Regions from separate parts of the Agrococcus sp. ARC_14 genome, predicted to be linked through region 2. Evidence: predicted binding sites of a transcription regulator. Region 2 holds the regulator's gene; the other holds the start of a gene.
The links. Region 2 encodes LexA, which represses DNA repair genes until DNA is damaged. Its sites were predicted from a motif close to TCGAACANNTGTTCGA; they were not measured.
Positions count from the first base shown of each region.

Region 1 (4,427 bases), 110 kb from region 2:
ATGGACTCCTGGCCGACCGCCACGACCACGTCGGCCTCGCCGAGCTGGATCATGCGGTGGCCGGCGACGATCGCCTCGGTGCCGGAGAGGCAGACGGCGTTGACGCCCAGCGCCGGCACCGTCATCGGGATGCCTGCGCCGACCGCGGTCTGTCGCGGCGGGTTCTGGCCGACCGTGGCCTGCAGCACCTGGCCGACGACCACGGCGTCGACCTCTGCTGGCGCGACCCCGGCCTTCTCGAGCGCGTGCTTCGCGGCGTGCGCGCCGAGCTCGGTCGAGGGCGTCTGCGCCAGCTGGCCGAGGAACTTGGCGAACGGCGTGCGGGCGTAGCCGGCGATGATCGTCTCGGGCATGGTGCTGCTCCTTCGCAGTTGAGGTCAGCCACCAGGGTACTCGCGCAGCCGAGCGCGACGCGGTGGCCCGACGCTCGATGCATGCCGCTGCCGATCATCTGCGCAGCACGATGCGCGGCATCGGCAGCAGGTCGATGGACGCCATCCGTCGTGCGGGCTCGCGTCGTGCGCGAACCCGGTGCTGCAGCCGCGCTTCGACGCCGCGAGCGCGTCGGCGCGGTGGCCGCACTGCCGGTGTGGGACGCGGATCGGACAGCCTGTGGTGCGGATCGGACAGCCTGTGGTACGGATCGGGCAGCGAGGGATGCCGATCGGGCAGCGTGACGGCGAGCGTCGTGCCCGCGGCCGCGGCGAGGGTGCCGGTCGGCCCGCCGACCCTGGACGACACCGTGGCGGACGCGAGACTCGGACCGGTGCGGCCTGCCCTCGCGTAGCGGTCGGCGGGTCGCAGCTCTGGCACCACGCGCCAGTGGCCGGGCCTGTCGCTGGCGTGGAGGATGCGCAGGCGTCCGGCGTGGACCTCGTGGTGGCAGTGGCTGCAGAGCAGGATGCCGTTGTCGACGTCGGTGCGGCCGCCGTGCTCCCACGGCTGCACGTGGTGCGCCTCGGTCCAGGCGACCGGCATGCCGCAGTCGGGCGTGGCACAGCCGCCGTCGCGGGCGGCGAGGGCGCGCTTCTGAGCACGGCTGAAGAGCCGTTCGGCACGGCCCAGCTGCAGCGGGTGGCCGTGCTCGTCGAGCACCACCTTCTGCACGAACGCGTGGCACAGCAGTCGGTCGATCGTCTCGACCGGCACCAGGCTGCCGGTGTGCTGGACGGTGAGGGACCGGTCGGGATGCTCGAGGCCGTGCAGGTAGGCGTCGTACGCCTCGATCGTGCCGGTGAACAGGAGCGTGGGCGGCTCGCCGCCTGCGACGGGTGCCTCGCCGGAGGCGGCGTGCGCCTGCACGAGGGCGAGGAGCACGTCGTGCCGCTTCTGCTCGGGTGTGCGGTCGTCGACGATGCCGAGATCCTCGGCCTCAGGCTGGCCGTTCGCATCCGGGTGGCGGCCGTCACCGGCATCGCCACCGGTGTCATCGACGCCGTCGTCGCGGAACGCGACCGTCACGCGCGGCGAGGTGTACGCATCCAGCAGGGTCTTGATCGCGGAGCCCGATTCGGGCGTGCAGAGCATCTCGAGCAGCCACATCCCGTCTGCACGCCGCCGCAGTCGCAGCGACCGCATCGCCCGCTGCCGCTCGGCGTTCGGCAGCACCCCATCGGGATCCAGCACAGCCACGTAGGCGCGTGCCTGCGTGATCAACAGCTCGGGCCCGAGCGGCCAGTCAGGGTCGGTCGCCGCGGTCACCAGCTGGTCTTCGGCCCAGCCGAGCTGGTCGAGATCGGCGCGCGGCGCCGCCGGCTCGAGGTGCTGCACGATCGCGCGGGCCTGCCCGAGCGAGATGTCGCCGTCATCGAGCGCCGCGGCGACCCGCGGATACTTCACGGCGATGTCACCGCCCGTGAGACCGATCGCCGCGCTCGTGGCAGCGGCAAGCGCCAGCAGCGCCTGCGCCTCGCCAGCACGGAGGCCGAAGGCGCTCGCGACCGTCTCCTTCGCGCTGCGCTGCCCGAGCCGCCGGCACAGCGCCTCTTCGGCCGGCCCCGATGATCGCTCGGCGATCGCACCAGCCAGCCGCACCCGCTGCGCATCCACGATGCGAGCCAGCTCGGCCGTGCGCGCCAGCAGCTCGACGATCTCATCGCGCGGAGCACGAGCGAGCGCGTCGGCGTCGGCGAACATGGCGCGCGCGGCCAGCACCGCTGCTGCTGCCTGCTCGATCCTCGTCACCGTCGACTCCCTCGGCTTCGACCAAGCCAGGTGAGCCCACCCACGTTCGATCGAATGTGTGTTCGACAGCGTAGGGGAAGGCGCCAACACGCCGTCGCTCGCTGCCGCCACCTGTGGAGAACAGGCAGTGCACTCCTGCCGTGCCTCGCGCAGCGACATCACTTGCATGTTGCATCGAGATCCATCAATATAGTGAGCAATCGATACAAAGGCGAGACACCCATGACGATCACCCAGACCAGCACACCTTGCGACCGCGTCGACGCCGCGAGCGCGATCGACCAGGCGTCCGCCGAGTCGATGGCCGTCGCGGTCAAGGCGCTCGCCGACCCGCTGCGACTGCGCATGCTCTCGCTCATCGCGAGCTCGGCAGCAGGCGAGGCCTGCGCGTGCGACCTCGCCGCGCTCGCCGACGTCTCGCAGCCGACCGTCTCGCACCACCTCAAGGTGCTGCGCGACGCGGGCGTGCTCACCTCCGAGCGCCGCGGCACCTGGGTGTACTACCGACTCGAGCCGGCCATGCGCCCCGTCGCGACCGCGCTCGTCGATGGGCTCCGGGCAGCGCTGCACGCCGACGAGCGGCCGTCCTGGCATCCGGGGCAGGGCGACCGCCAGCCAGTCGAGGTCGACGCCAAGCTCTCGCGCCTCGCCGCGCGCCTCGCCGAGGCGACCCCCGACCTCTCCGGCGACGCCGTGCTGCGGATCGTGCGGGAGTCGCACGCCGGCCTCGCCAGAGCCTCGACCGTGCACTCGCACCTGCTCGTCCTCGCCGAGCGCTTCGCGCAGCAGCGCATCGCAGACGTGCTGCACGATCGCACCGCAGGCGTGCCGCACGTGCTCTTCGTGTGCGTGCAGAATGCCGGCCGCTCGCAGCTCGCCGCCGCGCTCGTCGAGCAGCGCTCCGGTGGTCGCGTGGTCGCCCGCTCCGCCGGCTCGATGCCCGCCGCCGACGTCCACCCCGAGGTGCGGGCGCTCATCGACGAGCTCGGTGTCGACGGCGACCCCTTCCCCAAGCCGCTCACCGACGACGCCGTGCGCGCCGCCGACGTCGTGATCACGATGGGCTGCGGCGACGTCTGCCCGATCATCCCCGGCGTCCGCTACGAGGATTGGCAGGTCGGCGATCCCGCGCTCGCCTCCCCCGCAGGCGTGCGCGCGATCCGCGACGACCTCGCGCGACGGGTGGAGCACCTGCTCGCCGAGCTCTCCCCCACAGCCTGACCGCATCCGCCCCGACAGTGAGGACGACCATGACCGACACCCAGACCCCCAGCGCCCTGTTCGTGTGCGTGCACAACGCGGGCCGATCGCAGATGGCCGCGGGCTTCCTGCGCGAGCTCTCCGGCGGCGCCGTCGAGGTGCGCTCCGCGGGCTCGATGCCTGCCGAGCAGATCAACCCCACCGCCGTCGAGGCCATGCGCGAGGTCGGCATCGACATCACGGCAGAGGTGCCGAAGGTGCTGACGACGGATGCGGTGCGGGAGTCCGACGTCGTCATCACGATGGGCTGCGGGGATGCCTGCCCGGTCTTCCCCGGCAAGCGCTATGAGGATTGGGAGCTCGAGGATCCTGCCGGTCAGGGCATCGACGCCGTGCGGCCGATCCGTGACGACATCGAGCAGCGCATCCGCGGGCTCCTCACCTCGCTCGACATCGCTGCGGTGCGCTGACCGCGATGCCGCGGGTCGCGCTTCGAGCGCGATCGGGGTACAACGGAAGCCCAGAGAGTGAGGAGATGTCCGATGGATGAGCGCGAGCAGGACCACGAGCAGCCCGAGGCCACGGAGATGCCGTCGAAGGCGTCGTCGATGCACGATCCGGAGACCGAGGAGGACACTGCCTCCGGCGGCCCCGCCGATCCTCCCGACGACGGTCGCTGAGCCCGTCAGGTGCTGAGCCCCCGCGCCCCGCGTCGATCGACGCGGGGCGCGCTCGGTGCTACGACGCCGCCGGACCGGTCTGCGCCGAGATGCTCACCATCCAGGTGACGCCCCAGCGGTCGACGAGCATGCCGAACTCATCGCCCCACGGCGCCCGCGCGAGCGGCTCGATGATCTGCGCGCCGTCGCCGAGGCCCTCCCAATAGCGCGTCAGCAGCTGCGCGTCGTCGCCGGAGACCGAGACCTGCTGGCCGCGCTTCGGGGCATCCATCGATGGCGGGGTGTCGCTCGCCATGAGGGTGTGGCCGTCGGCCGTCGTCAGCTGCGCGTGCATGACGAGGTCGGCGTCGCCCGGCTCGTGTT
Region 1 covers NZ_JAKUDO010000001.1:2,268,814-2,273,240, forward strand. Annotated here, with positions in the region: gene MKD51_RS11240 (acetyl-CoA C-acyltransferase) at 1-353, opposite strand, end outside; gene MKD51_RS11245 (HNH endonuclease signature motif containing protein) at 448-2,184, opposite strand; gene MKD51_RS11250 (metalloregulator ArsR/SmtB family transcription factor) at 2,407-3,405, shown strand; gene MKD51_RS11255 (arsenate reductase ArsC) at 3,435-3,854, shown strand; gene MKD51_RS11260 (hypothetical protein) at 3,927-4,064, shown strand; gene MKD51_RS11265 (VOC family protein) at 4,123-4,427, opposite strand, start outside.
Region 1: a site for LexA is predicted at 2,235-2,250, ahead of MKD51_RS11245 (HNH endonuclease signature motif containing protein). Genes of this name have one in related genera too.

Region 2 (4,427 bases):
CTCGAGCAGCGCGTGCAGCTGCGGCTTGCCGATGCGGATCGGAGGATTCGACCAGATCGTCGCGAATCGGAGCCCCTCCGGCACCAGCTCTGGCGTCGCGGGCGTGATGTTCGATAGACTGAGCAGCTCGGCATTCCGCTCCACGAGCGAGAGCGCGCGAGTGTTGACATCGACCGCCCAGACACGCGCGTCGGGGGAGCGGGTCGCGAGCGTCGCGGCGATGGGCCCCCAGCCGCAGCCGAGATCGAGCAGCTCCCCGGTCTCGGGAGGCGAGGGGACGGCGTCCAGCAGCACCTCGGTGCCGACATCGAGTCGGTCGCCCGAGAACACCCCGGTCGACGTGACCATCTCGCGCTCGACACCGTTGATCGGCACCCGGATCGTGCGGATCGACCTGGGAGCCTCGGGATCTGGGGAGAAATAGTGGTCCGGCACGGACTCGACAGTAGCGAAGGACAGACCATGGCAGAACCGCAGCACGCGGCAGACGGCGCAGAGCACGTCCCCGACGGAGGGCGCGCGACGGAGCGGATCCTTGCGTGGGCGCAGCCGGGGGACGGCGAGGTGCTCTCGGCGCGCGCGCAGGCGCTGCAGGCAGATGACGCCTTCAGCGACACCGACGGCGACCAGCTCGACCGCGACGAGCGTGCGGCGCTCCGCCGGGTCGATGGGCTGCGCACCGAGCTCGAGGACATCACCGAGGTCGAGTACCGCGAGGTGCGCCTCGAGAACGTCGTGCTCGTCGGGGTCTACGCGGGCTCCGCCGGAGACGCCGAGAACTCGCTGCGCGAGCTCTCGGCCCTCGCCGAGACGGCCGGCGCGCAGGTGCTCGACGGCCTGCTGCAGCGCAGGCCGAATCCCGACCCCGCGACCTACGTCGGCAGCGGCAAGGCCGACGAGCTCGCCGCGCTGGTCAAGGAGCTCGGGGCCGACACCGTCGTCGCCGACAGCGAGCTCTCACCCAGCCAGCGACGAGCGCTCGAGGACCGCGTGAAGGTGAAGGTCATCGACCGCACCGCCGTCATCCTCGACATCTTCAGCCAGCATGCCAAGAGCCGCGAGGGCAAGGCACAGGTCGAGCTCGCGCAGCTCGAGTACCTGCTGCCGCGCCTGCGTGGCTGGGGCGATTCGATGTCGCGCCAGGCCGGTGGCCAGGTCGGTGGCCAGGGCGCAGGCATGGGTTCGCGCGGCCCCGGTGAGACGAAGATCGAGCTCGACCGCCGTCGCATCCACACCCGCATGGCGCGACTGCGCAAGCAGATCAAGGGCTTCGCACCCGCACGACAGGCGAAGCGCGCCAACCGCGACCGCTTCGAGGTGCCGGGGGTCGCGATCGCCGGGTACACGAACGCCGGCAAGTCATCGCTGCTCAACCGCATCACGGGCGCGGGCGTGCTCGTCGAGAACTCGCTCTTCGCCACCCTTGACGCCACGGTGCGCCAGGCCAAGACGGCGGATGGCCGCGAGTTCACGATCGCCGACACCGTCGGCTTCGTGCGCAACCTGCCGCATCAGCTGGTGGAGGCGTTCCGCTCGACGCTCGAGGAGGTCGCAGAGTCGGAGCTCATCGTGCACGTCGTCGACGGCAGTCACCCGGACCCCGCGTCGCAGATCGCCACGGTCCGCGACGTGCTGGGGGAGACGGGCGCACGCTCGATCCCCGAGATCGTGGTGTTCAACAAGGCCGATCTCATCGACGCCGACGAGCAGCTGGTGCTGCGGGGGCTGCAGCCGGACGCGATCTTCGCATCCGCACGCACCGGCGACGGCGTCGACGAGATCCTCGCGCGCATCGCCGAGATGCTGCCGCGGCCGGAGGTGCCGGTGTCGCTGCTGGTGCCCTTCGAGCGCGGTGACGTGATCGCGATGCTGCACGACCGCTTCGACGTGCTGCGCGAGGTCTATGAGGAGGGCGGCACGCGCATCGACGCCAAGGTCTCGGCGGCGGTGCTGAGCCAGCTCGCCGAGTTCCGCGTCGAGCCCGCGCGCTGACGAGTGAGATCTCGGTACGGCGGCCTTGCGGCCGCCTACTCGATCTAGCGCTCTCCGGACTCAACGCCGCTCTGCGGCATTGAGTCCTCCGAACGCTACACCGAGCGCAGCACCGCGACGACCTTGCCCAGCACCTCGGACTCATCGCCGAGGATGGGCTCGAAGGCGGAGTTGCGGGGCAGCAGCCAGGTGTGGCCGTCGCGCTGCTTGAAGACCTTCACGGTCGCCTCGCCGTCGAGCATCGCGGCCACGATGTCGCCATTGGTCGCGTCGCGCTGCTGCCGCACGACGACCCAGTCGCCGTCGCAGATCGCGGCGTCGATCATGGACTCGCCGACGACCTTGAGTATGAAGAGGTCGCCACCGCCCACGAGCGCCTTCGGCAGCGGGTAGGTGTCCTCCACCTGCTCCTCCGCGGTGATCGGGATGCCTGCGGCGATGCGACCGACCATCGGCACGAACGTGGCCTGCTCCATGGTGGCGAGCGACTCGACCGACTCGTCGGGGACGAGCACCTCGATGGCGCGCGGCCGAGCGGGGTCGCGCCGGATCATGCCGGCGAGCTCGAGCTGCCCCAGCTGGTGGGTGACGCTCGAGAGCGAAGAGAGGCCGACGGCGTCGCCGATCTCTCGGTAGCTCGGCGGGTACCCGCGCTGGCGCACGGCCTTCTGGATGACCTGCAGGATCGCCTGCTGCTTCTCGGTCAGCTGCCTCGTCATGCCCGCTCCGCTCTGTCGCCGCGATGCCCGCCGGGCGCCCGGGACGGGCGTGTGGGTGGCCTGCGATTGACTGCTCCTGGTTCGAAAGCGTATCCGACAGGACGCCCGAATCAAACGGATGTTCGAGCGTGTCGTGGAGAAACTCCGCGGCAGGGCTTGACTCGTCCAGGGAATCGAAGATAGGTTCGAAACAGAGATTCGCAGGCGGTGCTCCCGGCCGAGCACCGCCTGCGGATCCCAGACTGGAAGGAGCACCGATGACTGCCATCGCCACCGCCACGCCGACTGTCCGCCTGCGGATGACCTCGCGCGGTCGCCGCGCCCTGGCCCTGCTCGTCGCCACCCCCGTCCTCGCCGCCGCCGCGCTCGCCGGAGCTGGTGTGCTGGGCGACGCCCTTGCCGGCGCTGTCGCCTCCTCGTCGACGCAGACTGCCGACTTCTCGTACGTCACCGTGCTGCCCGGTCAGTCGCTCTGGCAGATCGCGCAGTCGCTCGCACCCGATGCCGACCCCCGAGACGTGATCGCCGAGATCGAGATGCTCAACGGCATCGCCGGCTCCATCCAGCCCGGCGAGCAGCTCGCGATCCCGGCGCACTACGCCGGCTGATCCGGCTGCGGCCCGCAGGCTGCGCCGCGCGAGGCATCTGACATCGTCCTAGGCTGGTCGGGTGACAAGCCTCGATGATCTGCCCATCCGCGACGACCTTCGTGGCCTGACGCCTTACGGAGCGCCGCAGCTCGAGGTCCCTGTTCGCCTCAACGTCAACGAGAACGCGTACCGCGTGCCCGAGGCCGTCGCACTCGACATCGTGCAGGAGATCGCCCGCGCGCTGCCCGACGCCAACCGCTATCCAGACCGCGAGTTCGACACGCTCCGCCGCTCGTTCGCCGACTACCTGGGTCACGGGATCGAGCCCGCGCAGATCTGGGCGGGGAACGGCTCCAACGAAGTGCTGCAGCACGTGCTGCAGGCCTTCGGCGGCCCCGGCCGCTCGCTGCTCTCGTTCACCCCGACCTACTCGATGTACCCGCTGCTCGCGCAGGGCGTCGGCATGGAGTGGATCCCGGTGCCGCGCGCCGACGACTTCACGCTCACGCCCGAGGCGGTGCGGGCGGCCATCGCCGAGCACGATCCCGACATCGTCTTCCTGTGCTCGCCGAACAACCCCACGGGCACGGCGATCGGCCTCGACGTCATCGAGGCCGCAGCCGAGGCCGCGCGGGGCATCGTCCTCGTCGACGAGGCCTATGCCGAGTTCGCGCATGACCGCAGCCAGACGGCGCTGACGCTGCTCGAGCGCTTCCCGCGGCTGCTCGTGTCGCGCACCATGAGCAAGGCCTTCGCCTTCGCAGGCATCCGGGTCGGCTACCTCGCGGCCGACCCGGCGGTGATCGACGCGCTGCGGCTCGTTCGCCTGCCGTACCACCTCTCGGCCATCACGCAGGCCGCGGCGGTCGCGGCGCTGCGCCACAGCGACCAGATGCTGGCGCGCGTCGACGAGCTGCGTGCGCAGCGCGATCGACTCGTCGAAGCGCTCGCGCAGCTGGGCATGCAGCCCTATCCCTCTGACTCCAACTTCGTGCTCGTGGGCGGCATCGCCGATCCGAGCGCGACCTTCCAGGCACTGCTCGACCGCGGCATCCTGGTGCGCGATGTCGGGCTGCCGGGCACGCTCCGCATCACCGCCGGCACGCCGGGGGAGACGACCGCGCTG
Region 2 covers NZ_JAKUDO010000001.1:2,378,167-2,382,593, reverse strand. Annotated here, with positions in the region: gene MKD51_RS11760 (methyltransferase) at 1-435, opposite strand, end outside; gene hflX (GTPase HflX) at 463-1,992, shown strand; gene lexA (transcriptional repressor LexA) at 2,088-2,711, opposite strand; gene MKD51_RS11745 (hypothetical protein) at 2,969-3,319, shown strand; gene MKD51_RS11740 (histidinol-phosphate transaminase) at 3,381-4,427, shown strand, end outside.